Regions from separate parts of the Mesorhizobium sp. M1217 genome, predicted to be linked through region 1. Evidence: predicted binding sites of a transcription regulator. Region 1 holds the regulator's gene; each other region holds the start of a gene.

Region 1 (4,936 bases):
GGCTGATCGTCCGTGCGCCGTTCACGCCCGCCGCGGCGGCGGGCGCCGCTTGCGACGTGCTGATGCTACGCTGAACCTGCCTCACTCCGAGATCAAGGTCCGGGTCAGCGGATGGTCTGGATCGGCCAAACCGTCGATGATGTTGAAATGATGCCGGTCAGGCTCGACCACCGAACTGGTCGCGGCACCCAGGCCGATCCAGATGTTGGCCAGTAACGCGCTCTGGCGCAGGAATTCGGCGCGCTCGCCGCCGCCGGCCCAGCAGGTCAGGCGGGCCTTGTCCATCGGGCGCAGCAGCACCGGGCTTTCGGCCTGCGCCTCGGCCTCATCGATCGCCAGCGTCTCGTTCATGCCGGTGCGCATGATCGGGCGCAAATCGTGCACACCCGAGATCGATACGACATGGCGAATGCGCCGGACAATTTCGGGCGCCAGCGGCGTCGTCGTCGTAACCATCCGGCTAACAAGATGGCCACCGGCCGAGTGTCCGGTCAGCATCAGCGGCCCTGCGACCATCCCCGCCGCCTTGCCGATCGCCGCGCCGACTTCCTTGACGATGCCGCCAATGCGCATCTGCGGACAGAGCGTGTAGGACGGCATCGCCACGGCATAGCCGCGATCAACAGCGCCAGCGGCAAGATGCGACCAGAAACTCTTGTCGAATGCCATCCAGTAGCCGCCATGGACGAACACCACGAGCCCCTTGGGCTTGGTGGCCGGCAGGAAAAGATCGAGCCGGTTGCGTGGGTTTTCGCCATAGGCGATGTCGAGCCGTGCCCTGCCCTCGGTCGAAAGCACGTCGCGAAAACCCCCCGCGGGCTCCACCCAGGCCGCCGGCCAGCGATCGCTGCCGGCTATGTTGGCGCCGTTGGCATAGGCGTTGTCCCAATCGGCAATGTGACGTTCGAACACCCTGCGCCCTCCCCTGGCAATATGGCCCTGCAACGAGCGTGAGCATCGCGCGGCGCGTCGTCGCCAGCCTCACGATTCCAGCTCTCGCATCAATCTCAAGTGACAGCCGCCTTGATGGCGAAGCGCGCATCCTTCCACGCACCGGTGCGCAGGATGTCCTCAAGCACTTCGACGGCCTGCCAGACATCGGCATAGCCGACATAGAGCGGGGTGAAGCCGAAGCGCATGGTCGATGGCGCGCGAAAATCGCCGATCACGCCACGTTCGATCAGCGCGCGCATGATCTGGTAGCCATGCTCGTGCATGAATGAAATCTGGCTGCCGCGTTTTTCCCCGTCGCGCGTGCTTTCGAGCGTTAGCCCGTAAGTGCCGCACTTTGCCTCGACAAGCTCGATGAACAGATCGGCCAGCGCGATGCTCTTCTTGCGCACCGCCGTCATGTCGACATCGTTCCAGATGTCGAGCGCGCCCTTCAGCGTGCGCATCGACAGGACCGGCTGGGTGCCGCACAGAAACCGGCGGATGCCGGTGCCGGCCGCATAGCCTGGCTCGAAGGCGAAGGGCCGTGCATGGCCCCACCAGCCGGTGAGCGGCTGCTGGATGTCGGCAAGATGCCGCTCAGCCGCATAGATGAAGGCAGGCGCGCCCGGTCCGCCATTCAGATATTTGTAGGTGCAGCCAACGGCAAAATCGGCGTTTGCCTTGTCGAGCTCGACTGGCATCGCACCGGCGGTGTGGCAGAGATCCCAGACGATCATCGCCCCGGCTTCCTGGGCCCTGCGCGTCAGCGCCGGCATGTCGCGCAGTTCGCCCGACTTGTAGTTGACGTGGTTGACCAGCACCACGGCGGTGCCTTCGTCGATCAGCTCTTCGATGCTCGGCGCGTCGACCCCCGAGAGGCGAAGCAGCGTATCTTTTCGCGTCGAAACCACACCCTCAGCCATGTAGAGATCTGTCGGAAAACTGTCGCCCTCGGCGACGATGACCTGCCGCTCCGGCCGCATGGCCATGGCGGCGTGCAGCAGCTTGTAGATGTTGACCGATGTCGTGTCGCAGACCACCGTCTGGCCGGCCGCGGCACCGATCAGGCGCCCGAGCTGGTCGCCGAGTTCGAGTGGCATGTTGAACCAGCCGGCCGTGTTCCAGGCGCGGATGAGATCATGCGCCCATTCTTCGGTCGCTGCCTTGCTCAATTCATCGAAAGCGGCACGCGAAGCGGCCCCTAGCGAATTGCCGTCGAGATAGATCACTCCTTGCGGCAGCACAAAGCGGTCGCGCATCGCGCGCAGCGGATCTGCAGCATCCAACGCCTTTATGGCCACGAGATCGGGAATTCCTGTCATGATTTGTCTGCTCCCCCAAGATTCACCGCAACGCCGGACACGCATCGACGGCATCCATCGGTCACGAGCGGTTCTCCATTACCTGGTATCGCGCAGCAAGGCTCCACCGGCGACAAGTTGCCTGACCACGCGGTGGAAACCAGGAGCCAAGCCAACCCAAGGTTGGCGTTTTGAGTTCGTTTCGTTCACGGTGCATTGACCAAACCGCACAGTCGATACGGCTTCAATTCCGTGCCCCTTTGCCGGCTGACGGCCGATAGCAGTGCCGCCTTCTGGAAACCCAGAGGCCGCAAACGAAAGCAGAATCAAGGCGATGAGGCCCGCGGCGGTGAAAATGCAGCGTCCCGGTTTGGCGAGTGGTATCGTTACCCGAGCCCTAATACATTCATTAAACTTTAAACAGTTGCGGAACACAACTGGAACAGATAGTGTTTGTTCTGGGTTTGTTTTTCTGATTCTGTTGGGGGTCGCTATGCTGACACGCAAACAACACGAACTGCTTATGTTCATCCACGAAAGGCTGAAGGAAAGCGGTATCCCGCCCTCCTTCGACGAGATGAAGGAAGCGCTCGACCTGGCTTCCAAATCGGGAATCCACCGGCTGATTACGGCGCTGGAGGAGCGCGGCTTCATTCGCCGTTTGCCCAACAGGGCTCGTGCGCTGGAGGTGCTGCGCCTGCCCGATTCGATCGCCCCCGGCCTCAATGCGGCACGCAAGTTCTCGCCGAGCGTCATCCAGGGCAGTCTTGGGCAAGGTCCTCGGCAAGGCAAGCCGACATCGTCGCGCGTCCCTGCAGCCGGCAATGACGACGATGTCGTCGCCGCCGTGTCTATCCCGGTGATGGGCCGCATCGCCGCTGGTGTGCCGATCGATGCCATCCAGCACCAGACGCATTCGATCTCGGTGCCGCCGGACATGATCATGGGCGGCGAGCATTATGCGCTCGAGGTCAAAGGCGATTCGATGATCGAGGCTGGCATTTTCGACGGCGACACGGTGATCATCCGCAATGCCGATACGGCGAGCCCCGGTGAGATCGTGGTGGCACTGGTCGACGAGGAAGAAGCGACGCTGAAGCGGTTCCGCCGCAAGGGCGCCTCGATCGCCCTGGAAGCCGCCAATCCGGCCTACGAGACGCGCATCTTCGGACCAGACAGGGTCAAGGTGCAGGGCAAGCTCGTTGGGCTGATCCGCCGCTACTGAGCTGCGCCCTTGGCGCCGGCTTTTGGCTTGTCGGCTCTGCGGTATGGCGGCATGCCCCGCGCCGCGCGTGAAAATTTCCGCTGCACGTGCCAGGGCCGGTATGATTTTTCGACGGCGAAGCGGATTTCGGCGCGTGTTGCCGCTTGTGGATCGAAATAGACGGCCGCACTTCCCGCGCGCGCCAGTTGCCGTTTGGTGACGACGAGGACCAGCCGGTCGTAGTAGCAGGGATTATGGGCGGTGGCGTCGTCGATGACGATCAAGCTGGCAAAGGCGCAGGCTGGCCGTGCAGTATCGCGGTCATTGGCTAGCGCGATGATCGCGCCGGATGGATGCCTGGCAAGGCAGAGACCGTCCGTGCAAATGAACGGCATGCCCGGCGGTAAGTCGGCCGGATCGGCAATGTCGAATTGCGGATCGTTCTTTCCAGGTGTTTCCGGCGCGACGATAGCCTCTGATGTGAGCGCGCGTTTCCAGTTGTCGATGGTGAACTCATTCGGGCGTGCCCGGTTGACCGCGAGTTCACCGCTGCCGATCGGCAGCGCGACGAGCCGTGCGTCCTCCGAGATCAATACATCGGGTACGCGCGTCTGCGTTGTCGTTAGCAAGCCGGCGAGCGCAAAAGGAAGGGCCACGAGCCGCAACCAGGTCGTCGCCATGCTGGCAATGACGAGGGCGATCGTCACCAAAAGGACAGATCTCAGCGAAATCAGCCCGACCGCATCGATCGGCGAGCGCTCGGAGATCCACCCGGACAGGGCGATCATCGCCGTCAGCCCCTTGCCCATCACGTAGAGGAAAGGCCCATCCGCGCCGAACGGCATCGCCAGCGCACTGAGGACGGCGAAGGGCATGACGACCAGTGAGACGATAGGCATGATGGCCAGATTGGCGAACAGGCTGAGCGGCGCCACGCGCTGGAAATGCCATATGGCGAAAAGCGCCGTGGCGCTCCCTGCAATGATCGAGGTCATCGCCAGGCCGCCCATGCCCATCAGTACCTTTCTAGTGGCAAAGCGTAGCGGCGACCGCCGGGGCGGCGGCGTGGTGGCCCCGCCGGCGCGGTAATCGGACCAGCCTGCATAGGCGCCGACAAGGGCCGCCGTCGCGGCGAAGGACATCTGGAAGCTCGGACCGACCACCTCGTGCGGCGACACCAGAATGACCGCGATGGCCGAGATCGCCAGGTTGCGCATGGTGAGCGCGGCCCGGTCGAACAGCACGGCGATAAGCATCACCGCCAACATGATGAAGCTGCGTTCGGCCGCCACCACAATGCCGGAAAAGACGAGGTAGGCCGCAATCGAAAAAAGCGCGGCGGCCGCCGCGTATTTCTTGACCGGCCGTCGCGATGAGAAATCGGGAAACAGCGCAAAGGCGCCGCGCAGCAGCGCCATAATGGTGCCGGCGACCAACGCCATATGCAGCCCCGAGATGGAGATGATGTGGTAGATGCCGGTACGCCGCATCGCTTCGT
Region 2 (4,936 bases), on a different contig from region 1:
ACCGCCGTACGACGTCGGGCAATAACCTTCCGCTTTGCTGGGTCGAGTTCAACCACGTCGGGCCCACGTGTCTAAAAGGGACCGAACTCTCTCGCGAGGGGGTTTGTTCCTCATTAGCTATTCGCGGAGATCGAGCAGGACCGCGCGCCCCCGGGACGCGTCAGCGAGCCTTCGGCGAAGCCAACGTCGGTCTCGCTTACGTACGGGTGGAGGCGCGACGTGCTGCGAAGGTACCTTTAGGAGAAAGCACCTCGCCGTCTGATGCAGCGGCGGAATAGGTTCTGACGCGACTGATCGGATGGCTGGCTCGCCTGCCCCTCGTTTCAATACCTCGCGGCCGGTCGGTTCGCCACAGGCTGCCACCCGTCGCCAAAATAGGCGACCCGAGAGCGCTGCCCCTAGGTGTGCCTCTGGCGGCCATAGCTGTACGGAGCGGTGACGGAGTGCCTCGTCATGCGCTCATAGGAGTCCGGAGATAAAGCTGATGATGGTGCAAGGCGCAGATGACGGCGCCGGTGATCTTCATCTTGCCGTCGGTCAGCCGTAGTGAAGTTTCGGTTTGGGCTCGGTGCCGGTGAATTTAACGCCGATACGGTCGTTGCGGCGCCAGCAAACCTCCGATCGATAGGCAAGTCCATCAACCGAGACGTAGAGCAAGAAGCGATCGGGAACCCGGGCTTCGGGCGCGACCTTCAGCTCGGCACCCCCCTCATGTTGATTACGCAAGGTGCAGCTGATTTCGGAATTCTGGATCCCGGTGATGATCGTGCCGCCCTTTAGCACACGTTGGCGGCGCTCGCGCCGATGCTCGCCGGAATTCTCATCAAGCGGGTTCGCAGTGTTTGCCATCGATACAGTGCCAAATCAGCTGAAGTCATCCCCTTGGTATAAAATACCTAAGACAGGAGCACGGCAAGGGGTGCGTCATGTTGCGTGTTACATGACATCACAGCGCATACTCAGTGAATCTATGGGTCGCGCAGAAACACGTAGTGATCTAGCAAGCTCGCGGCGCGAAGAGACTTCCGCACGTCGTGATGTGGACTTATGCAGGCGCGGGCCCTCTGAATGGCCGAATATCTGCTGCCGAAGATCTTGAAGGCGCCGCCGATCGCGTCACTTTCTTCCCCATCAAGACCAACGAACGCATTTTGTACATGAGATTGTCGACACCGCGCGCGTCGCAGCCTGCGACCAGGAGGCTCTCTCTCGTTCGCGTTCGCCCACCCCAGATTCGGCGATGGACTGGATCTCTGAGTTCCGGCCCGCCCAGGAGGGTGCAAGTGGAGGGAATTTCTTATTCCTTCTTTCATGTATTTGCGCCTACAAACCTCAATGGAATGGGGCGCCCATATCTTCGGCTGGTCCGGCAGCAGTCTACGACGACGCCTCGGGAATAACGGCAACGTAGCCGTTGTTTTCGCCCTGTCCTTGCCAGTGATTGTCGGCGGTGCGGGCTTCGGTGTCGAAACGTCCTATTGGTACTACAGCAGCTTGAAATTGCAGGCGGTCGCAGACGCGGCAGCCTATGCTGGCGCTTTAGAAAAGGTTTCGGGATCAGACAAGTCCGCGATTGTCTCCGCCGTGGCGCTGTCAGCAGCCTCGAACGGTTTTGCAGCGTCGGCAGGCACGATCGAAGTCTTCACGCCCCCGTCCTCCGGCCCGAATGTCGCCCAAAAGGCCGTCGAGGTTATCGTTCATCAGACCCTCGATCGGTTTTTTACATCGATATTCACGCAGAACGCGGTCGGCGCACAGGCAAGAGCGGTGGCCCTTATCACTGACGCCTCAAAAGCCTGCGCTTTGTCGCTCAATCCGTCCGCCCCGAAAGCGGCGCTTTTTTCGGGCAGTTCGATCATAAAAATGACGGGCTGTTCCGTGATGTCGAATTCGATAGCTGCGGACGCCATCAAGCTTCAAGGATCAGCAAACCTTCAGGCCGACTGCCTGATATCGGCCGGCGGTGTTTCGTTGAACAACCCTGTGACGACGGTGTGCGCCAGCCCGATAACCCAGGCCCTACCCGCCGGTGATCCCTTTGCCGACCTGCCGACGCCACCAGCCACAATCCCCTGTCAAAACTCGAGGCTGTCGACCCTTAGCCCCGGGACGTACTGCAGCGGGCTGAGCCTGAGCGGCAACGTTGCCCTCTCGCCCGGCGTGTACGTCATCCAAGGCGGTGATTTCAAAGCGAACTCGAACGCCAACATCTCCGGCGACGGGGTCATCATCTATCTCGCAGGCAGCTCGGGCGTCAGCATGAACGGCAACGCCACAATCAAGCTTAGCGCACCGACGTCGGGCACGTATTCCGGCGTTCTGTTTTATGGCAACAAAGGTAACCTGACGGGGTCGAACACGTTCAATGGCACGGCGGATTCGCTTTTGACCGGCGCTCTGTATTTTCCAACCCAGGACGTCAATTATCTCGGCAATTTTTCTGGCAAGGGTGGTTGCACGCAGGTCGTCGCCAGTACCTTGCAGTGGTCCGGCAACACGAGCATCAGCCAGGATTGCACCAGCCTCGGAATGCGAGACATTCCGGCGACGCAGTCTGTTCGGCTTGTCGAGTAATCTTCGTGGAACGGCGGTACGTCCGGAATTTCCGGTGCGATTCAGGTGTTGCTGCGGTGGAGTTTGCGCTGATTGTGCCGATCCTTTGTCTGGTACTTCTTGGCGTCATTAACGGCTGGACTTTCGTATCAAGCGCGCTATCGATGCGTGCAGGCGTAAAAACGGCGGCGAACCTCGTGATGCAAGGAGCAGTCGAGGATGCGACTATCCAAGCTGTCGCTCTTTCAAGCTGGGAAAACCACCCCGCTGGCGCGCAGGTGACACTGAGCCGGAAATATATGTGCGGGAACATCGCGGTCGATCCATCGATCCTGTGCGACACTTTGAAAGCCCCCTCGGTCTTCGTCGTAATACAGGCGACAGCCATCTGGTCACCGCCCTTCATTTTTGGCGATTCCTCCTTCTCGCGCGAGCTCAATCATCAACAGGTGATTCGTGTTCGCTAAAGGTAGAGCTTTCACGGGGGATGCATCAGGCGGAGCCGGATTGGAGTTCGCACTGCTTGCGCCTTTTCTCATGATGCTTTTGTTCGGCATTTTCGCGTTCGGCTGGGCACTGAACGCCATGTCGAGCGTTCGATATACGCTGGAAACGTCCTCGCGTGCGCTGCAGATGAAGAACTCGCTGACGCAGGCTCAGATCCAAGCCATAGCCACGGAAAAATTACTGGATTTGGGATTGAAAGACGTCGAGGTTACGATTGGGATCGATCCCCCTAGCGGCGGTTTCCGCATGGCGCATCTGACCGCCACCTATGCTTTCGTCATCGAGTTCCCATATTTCGACCAGTATCCGATAAATTACGCAACGACAGTCACAGTTCCTTTGATTGGGACGTAAGGCTTGTTCACGTCGGACACCGCGGCTAACGCTCTGCCCCAGAAATACCTGCAGCGAAGCTCTTCCTCACGATTAAACTAGATGCTCCACAAGCGGACGCTACAGGCCTAGCTTCTCCCGGAGTGCATCAATGCGTTTAGAAGCTTCCGCCTTGCTGAAGCCGTCAGCATAAGCGTCAGGGTCGTCGGCCTGTTCGGCCAGAGTTTTCCAATACGAAGCTTGTGCGGGGTCATTGGATCATCTCCGCTAACCCAATCTTCTGCGTCTTTTTCGACGTTTGCTGATGCCCCGGTTTTTGGCTTATTGCGGGCCACTCACAGCTCATCTCCCTTGCTGACTAGCACAATGAGGCTGATCACGATTTGTTCCTGGCTTCGCGAAAAGGGCGATCTCGCGAAGGAAATTGCGCGAGGGGAGTGACCGGCGCCCTCCCTGAGCACGATCCTGATAGAATATCCCATGGCCGTCCCAATAGCGCTCAGCGCGCTGTCAACGGTTTCCAATCCGATCTTCATACCGGACTGTGTGGTGTCGGAAACAGGTGAGCAGGAATACTATCGGCGGCTTGGCGGTATGAAGAAATCTTAAGAAATGCATCCCGAGACAAGTTTCTGGATGCGAAGCTAACGACAATCTTCAACTTGGTGCGTATAGAATCGTGCATTGTGAACGCGCAGTTGAGGAGGTTCTAGAAATAACGTAAAGCGCAAAAGCGAAGCCAGTCGCAAGATAATTCTTGATGGATACGTTAATAACGAACCGTCGAAACATATTGCGACCACGATCGGACTAAGAATCAGTAAACACCGAAGGAGGCTGGCCAAATTTCGGCGTGAATTTCACATCCGGAACATAACCACAAGTTAATGATATATGGATATTATAAATGTCGCGATTGCACGCACACTTTTGAACTCTGAACGGTACAATCATCAGGAACGAGTAACTTATTACAACACCATCTGAACGAATCACGTTGAAGAACTTTCTGTAAATCCAGAATAACTTGCTTCATGCTGGTGAAATTGTGGGTAGGGGTAGAAAATGACTCTGATCGATAGACACACTGAAGCTGCGGCGGGCAACCGATACATTCCGATGAGGACCAAGTATGACCGTGAGGCCGATACGAAGCAGCCCTCTTATGCCTATTCAGATCGTGCATCTGATCGACTGGGCGCAGGGGTCGGGGAGCCAAGAGCACGTAGCCTGGAATCCATAACCGGCATGCTTGATCGCATCGGCTGCGGCTATCTCGTGCTGAACCGAGAGAGGAAAGTGGTCGAATGGAACGCGGCCGCTCAAACCACGCTGGAGCGCCAGGGCGAAGTAGCCGATACGGCCAGCGGCCTTTCAGTGGCCTTGAGGCGGCTGATCGCGAATGTTCCGGCCCATTTCCTGCCGGGCTCACTATCATGGGTGGTGATCCGCAGCAGCGCCGACACGCCGGTGATATTGAACGAGAACGGGTTTATCGCTCCTGACGGAACGAGCATTGTGGCGTTACTGGACCGCGAGAACA
Region 3 (4,936 bases), on a different contig from region 1:
CCTCCGCAACAGGAGCCGCATCCGACACAGGCTCCGAAGCCTCCGCCGAAACCTCCGCCGGCGGCTCTGCCGCGGCAGCTGCTTCCGCCATCCTCGCCTGCTCGGCTCGCGTTGCCTCTTCCGCCGCCTGCTTTGCAGCGGCCGCTTCACGCACGGCATTGTCCTGTGCTTCGAGCCGCGCCTTGACCTCGGCCGCCGGCTTGGCATCGGCGCGATAGCCGAGCCCCTTCAGGATTTCTTCCATGTCGTCGGCGGTGGCGCCGAGGATCGACATCATCGGCGGCGTCACCATGAAGGACTGACCGTCATAGGCGCCGTCGGGGCGAGGTCCGAGGCCCGGCTTCCAGTTGGTCGCCGGCCGGATCAGGTCGGCCAGCCGTTCGAGAATATCGACGCGTACAGCACGCCGGCCAAGATTGCGGTAGCCCGCCAGCTTGTAGAAAGTCTTGTCGAAGGTTGGATCGATGACCACCGAGGTGCGGCCGGAGGCCAGTGCGTGAACGACATCGCCGAAGCCGGGCTTGTCCTTGCCGTCGTTTCTCAGCGCCCACAGCAGCGTTATCAACCCGGCCGGCGCCGGCTTGATCAGCGCCGGCACGAAGACATGGTAGGCGCCGAAGCGCACGCCGAGACGGCGAAGCGCCGCGCGGCCCTCCTGGTCGAGCGACTTCATCTCGTCGGCGATGTCGCGACGGTTGATGAGGCCGAAATGCTCGACGAGCTGGAAAGCGATGCCGCGGCCGATGCCGGTGATCTGCTCGGCATTCTTGAGATCGACCAGCGGCTTCAGCAGGGATTCGATCTGGAAATTGACGAAGCGCTCGGCGCGCGCCGCAACCTTGTCGCGGGCCGGGCCGGTGAGTTGCTCGTCGGCGAGCAGAACGAGACGCGGCTTCAAAGCGTCTTCGCCAGCGACCAGCGTGCCGATCGGCGCGCCGATCCAGCGCAGCGTGCCATCCGAACCCAGCGCGATGTCGCCATTGGCCGAGGCGCCGAAGCGTTCGGCCCGCGCCTCGAACTCGGCGGCAAGCGCCTTCTGCGCCGCCGCCCGCACCGCCTTGGCGTCCTCGCCGCCGGCGCTCTGGTCGGCGGTGAAGCGGAAACCCTGCAACTCGCCGACGTGATGGCCTTCGACGAGGACGGTTCCGGTTGGGCTGATTTCGGCTTCAGGCATCGTGTTTTCTCTAAGGCGCCGCATGAGGACGGAAGTCCTGCGGTCTACAAAACGTTTCGTCAACCGCTCATGCAGCGCATCCGACAATCTGTCTTCGATTTCGCGCGTCTTTTCCTGCCAGTGTGCCCGATCGGCCAGCCAGCCGGGCCGGTTGGAAACGAAGGTCCATGTGCGGATCTGGGCAATCCTGTGCGATAGCGTGTCGATATCGCCTTCAGTGGTGTCGGCGCGGCGCACCTGCTCGGCCATGTAGTTCTCGTCGACATGGCCGTGCCTGGCAAGGTCCATGTAGATGGAGGCGATCAAGTCGGCGTGCTGGGCCGGCGCGATCTTCCTGTAGTCGGGCAGCGCGCAGGCTTCCCACAGCAGCGCCACCCGCCTGGCGTCGGTGGTGAGTGCCCGGATGTCCTCGTCGCGCGACAGATGCTCGAGCGCCTGCGCGTCCACGGCCGGCAGTGCGCGCGTCAGGCCTTCGACCGGGGCGTTGGTCTCCATCGAGCGCTTCAGCGCATCGAGGTTGGCGAAATCGAAATGCGCGGTACGCCACTGCAGCACTTTCACCGGATCGAAATCATGCGCCTCGATCTTCTTGACCAATTCCTCATCCAGCGGATCGACCTGGCCGGTGACGCCGAAGGTGCCGTCGCGCAGATGCCGGCCGGCACGGCCGGCAATCTGGCCGAGCTCGGCCGCGGTCAGGTTGCGGTACTGGTAGCCGTCGAATTTGCGATTCTGGGCGAAGGCGACGTGGTCGAGGTCGAGGTTGAGGCCCATGCCGATGGCGTCGGTGGCGACGAGGTAGTCGACATCGCCCGACTGGAACAGCGCCACCTGGGCGTTGCGGGTGCGCGGGCTGAGCGCGCCGAGCACGACGGCGGCACCGCCCTGCTGGCGGCGGATCAGCTCGGCGATGGCATAGACCTCGTCGGCCGAGAAGGCGACGATCGCGGTGCGCCGCGGCAGGCGGGTCAGCTTCTTCGAGCCGGCATAGGCAAGATGCGACAGCCGTGGCCGGGTCACCACCGACACGCCCCGCAGCAGGCGCTGCAGAATGCCGTGCATGGTGGCCGCACCCAGCAGCAGCGTCTCCTGGCGGCCGCGCAGATGCAGGATGCGATCGGTGAAGATGTGGCCGCGTTCGAGATCGCCAGCGAGCTGGACCTCGTCGATGGCAACGAAGGCGGCGTCGGTCTCGCGCGGCATCGCTTCCACCGTGCAGACCGAGTATTTCGCGCCCGCCGGCTGGATCTTTTCCTCGCCGGTGATGAGCGCAACCTTATGGGCGCCGACCTTCTCGCAGACGCGCGTATAGACCTCGCGGGCAAGCAGCCTGAGCGGTAGGCCGATGACGCCGCTCTCATGCGCCACCATGCGTTCGATGGCGAGATGGGTCTTGCCGGTATTGGTCGGGCCGAGCACGGCCGTCACGTCTCGACCCGACAGGATCAGCGGTTCAATGTGTTTCGGATGGATGTTCATCGGCCTGGAAATAAGGCTCTCTGCCTCGCATTGTCGGGAGCGCGCCCATATTGGCCGCGTATGACAGGCGACACATAAGGATTTCGGGCGCGAAGCGAAAGCGGAATGTGCCGAGGGCAGGCTGATTGGTCGGTTCGAAGCCAGAAATCTGTTCCCGATTAACAGTTGGAACGAGTCTGGAACGAATCAGCGACGAATCACTGACTCGCGCTGATTCAGGTTTTGTTCACGGCTACATCTGGGATTTCTGCCGGCGAGTCTCACCACATGCTGAATCACAGAAACTGGCCCGATTCATGCAGGCGGCATTCAAACGAGCACCACCGTTAACCTTTGCCGGTGAATGATCGTGGCCGGCCAATCTGCTTCGCCCAACATTATGAAATTATTGATGTTTCCTAATCCGCTTTAATCATTTCGAGGGTGTTTTCGGCTCTCGCCGTTAACGTTCCGCTCAAAGCCGGAACGAATCGGCGACGAATCAGCGATAGGCAAAGTTTCTTGGTTTGTTCACCGCAACATGTTGTGTTGTGAACAGCTTTTCCACCGAGAATCCACAGGCTGCCGGGCAGTTTTTGCACAGGCTGGGCAGCGGCCGTTAACCTTTGCGTGCCGGATTGGGGCAGCGTGCTGAATCGAGATCTTGCAACGGGAAGACCGCTATAGAAACGGGCCGTTTTGCAGGCCCGTTCGTCCAAGCGCGTATCTATCTCAACGTAAAGATAAACGGTCAGGCGATGTACTGCCCGCCATTGGCTGATATTGTCGAGCCGGTGATGAACCCGGCATCGTCGGAAGCGAGGAAGACGACGCAGCGCGCGATCTCCTCCGGCTCGCCGAGACGGCCGACCGGGATCTGCGGAAGGACACGCTCGTTGAGCACCTTCTCGTCCATCGCTTTGACCATCTCGGTGGCGATGTAGCCGGGGCAGATGACGTTGACGGTGATGCCGGCGCGCGCGCCTTCCTGGGCCAACGCCTTGGTGAAGCCGATATCGCCGGCCTTCGAGGCCGAATAATTGACCTGGCCGACCTGCCCTTTCTGGCCATTGATCGAGGAGATGGTGATGACGCGGCCGAATTTGCGGTCGCGCATGCCGCCCCACAACGGATGCGTCATGTTGAAGACGCCGGAAAGGTTGGTGTCGAGGACCTCTTTCCATTGCTCGCGCGTCATCTTGTGGAACATCGCGTCGCGCGTGATGCCTGCATTGTTGACCAGCACCGATACGGGACCGAGATCGGCCTCTACCTGTTTGATGCCGGCAGCGCAGGCCTCGTAGTCGGCAACCGACCATTTGTAGACCGGGATGCCGGTCGCTGCCTTGAACTTTGCTGCCGCTTCCTCATTGCCGGCGTAGTTTGCGGCAACCGAATAGCCGGCGCTTTTCAAGGCGACCGATATCGCCGCGCCGATGCCGCGCGACCCGCCTGTGACGATTGCAACCTTTGTCATGTGTCCTCCCGGGCAATGCAGATGACTGAGCGTTGAAGCGGTAGGGTTTGCCCTCTATTCCCTACTCGCTTTGCGCCAGTATCCTATTCGTATCGCTTATCTCATCACAATGCTTCCACGCACATGGCAACGCCCATGCCGCCGCCGATGCACAGCGTGGCAAGACCTTTCTTGGCACTTCTGCGACGCATTTCGTAGACCAGCGTGTTGAAGATGCGGGCGCCCGAGGCGCCGACCGGATGGCCGATGGCGATGGCGCCGCCATTGACGTTGACGATGGACGGGTCCCAGCCCATGTCCTTGTTGACGGCGCAGGCCTGCGCGGCGAAGGCCTCGTTGGCTTCGACCAGATCGAGGTCGCCGACCGACCAGCCGGCCTTGGCCAGCGCCTTGCGCGAGGAGGGGATCGGTCCCGTCCCCATGATCTGCGGGTCAACGCCGGCGGTCGCCCAGGAAACGATACGCACCAGCGGCGTGATGCCGCGCCTTGCGGCTTCCGCTTCGGTCATCAGCACCACGGCGGCGGCGCCGTCATTGATGCCGGAAGCATTGGCCGCTGTCACCGTGCCGTCTTTGTCGAAGGCGGGCTTGAGCTTGGTCATGGCGTCGATCGTCGCGCCATGGCGGATGTACTCGTCCTGGTCGACTATCGTGTCGCCCTTCCTGCCCTTGACTGTGAAGGCAACGATCTCGTCGTTGAATTTTCCGCCTTTCTGCGCAGCCTCGGCCTTGTTCTGGGAAGCCAGTGCGAACTGGTCCTGGTCGTCGCGGGTGATTTGGAACTGGCGGGCGACGTTCTCCGCCGTGTTGCCCATATGATAACCATA

Evidence for each region. The regulator LexA, encoded in region 1, represses DNA repair genes until DNA is damaged. The targets are predictions, from matches to a motif close to TGTTCNNNNTGTGTTCNG.
Region 2: NKH37_RS27990 (DUF3072 domain-containing protein) is a predicted target of LexA. The motif match lies at 3,767-3,784, and genes of this name have one in related genera.
Region 3: NKH37_RS03445 (helicase-related protein) is a predicted target of LexA. The motif match lies at 2,820-2,837, and genes of this name have one in related genera.

The regions. Positions count from the first base shown of each region.
Region 1 is NZ_JAMYMA010000001.1:347,530-352,465, forward strand. Features, by position in the region: gene NKH37_RS01780 (molybdopterin molybdotransferase MoeA) at 1-74, shown strand, start outside; gene NKH37_RS01785 (hormone-sensitive lipase) at 82-912, opposite strand; gene kynU (kynureninase) at 1,008-2,255, opposite strand; gene lexA (transcriptional repressor LexA) at 2,728-3,459, shown strand; gene NKH37_RS01800 (ComEC/Rec2 family competence protein) at 3,453-4,936, opposite strand, start outside.
Region 2 is NZ_JAMYMA010000021.1:34,066-39,001, reverse strand. Features, by position in the region: gene NKH37_RS28010 (PilZ domain-containing protein) at 538-849, opposite strand; gene NKH37_RS28005 (pilus assembly protein TadG-related protein) at 1,336-2,574, shown strand; gene NKH37_RS28000 (TadE/TadG family type IV pilus assembly protein) at 2,631-3,020, shown strand; gene NKH37_RS27995 (TadE/TadG family type IV pilus assembly protein) at 3,061-3,414, shown strand; gene NKH37_RS27990 (DUF3072 domain-containing protein) at 3,514-3,615, opposite strand; gene NKH37_RS27985 (helix-turn-helix transcriptional regulator) at 4,459-4,936, shown strand, end outside.
Region 3 is NZ_JAMYMA010000002.1:149,287-154,222, reverse strand. Features, by position in the region: gene NKH37_RS03445 (helicase-related protein) at 1-2,653, opposite strand, end outside; gene NKH37_RS03440 (hypothetical protein) at 3,052-3,351, opposite strand; gene phbB (acetoacetyl-CoA reductase) at 3,384-4,109, opposite strand; gene NKH37_RS03430 (acetyl-CoA C-acetyltransferase) at 4,214-4,936, opposite strand, start outside.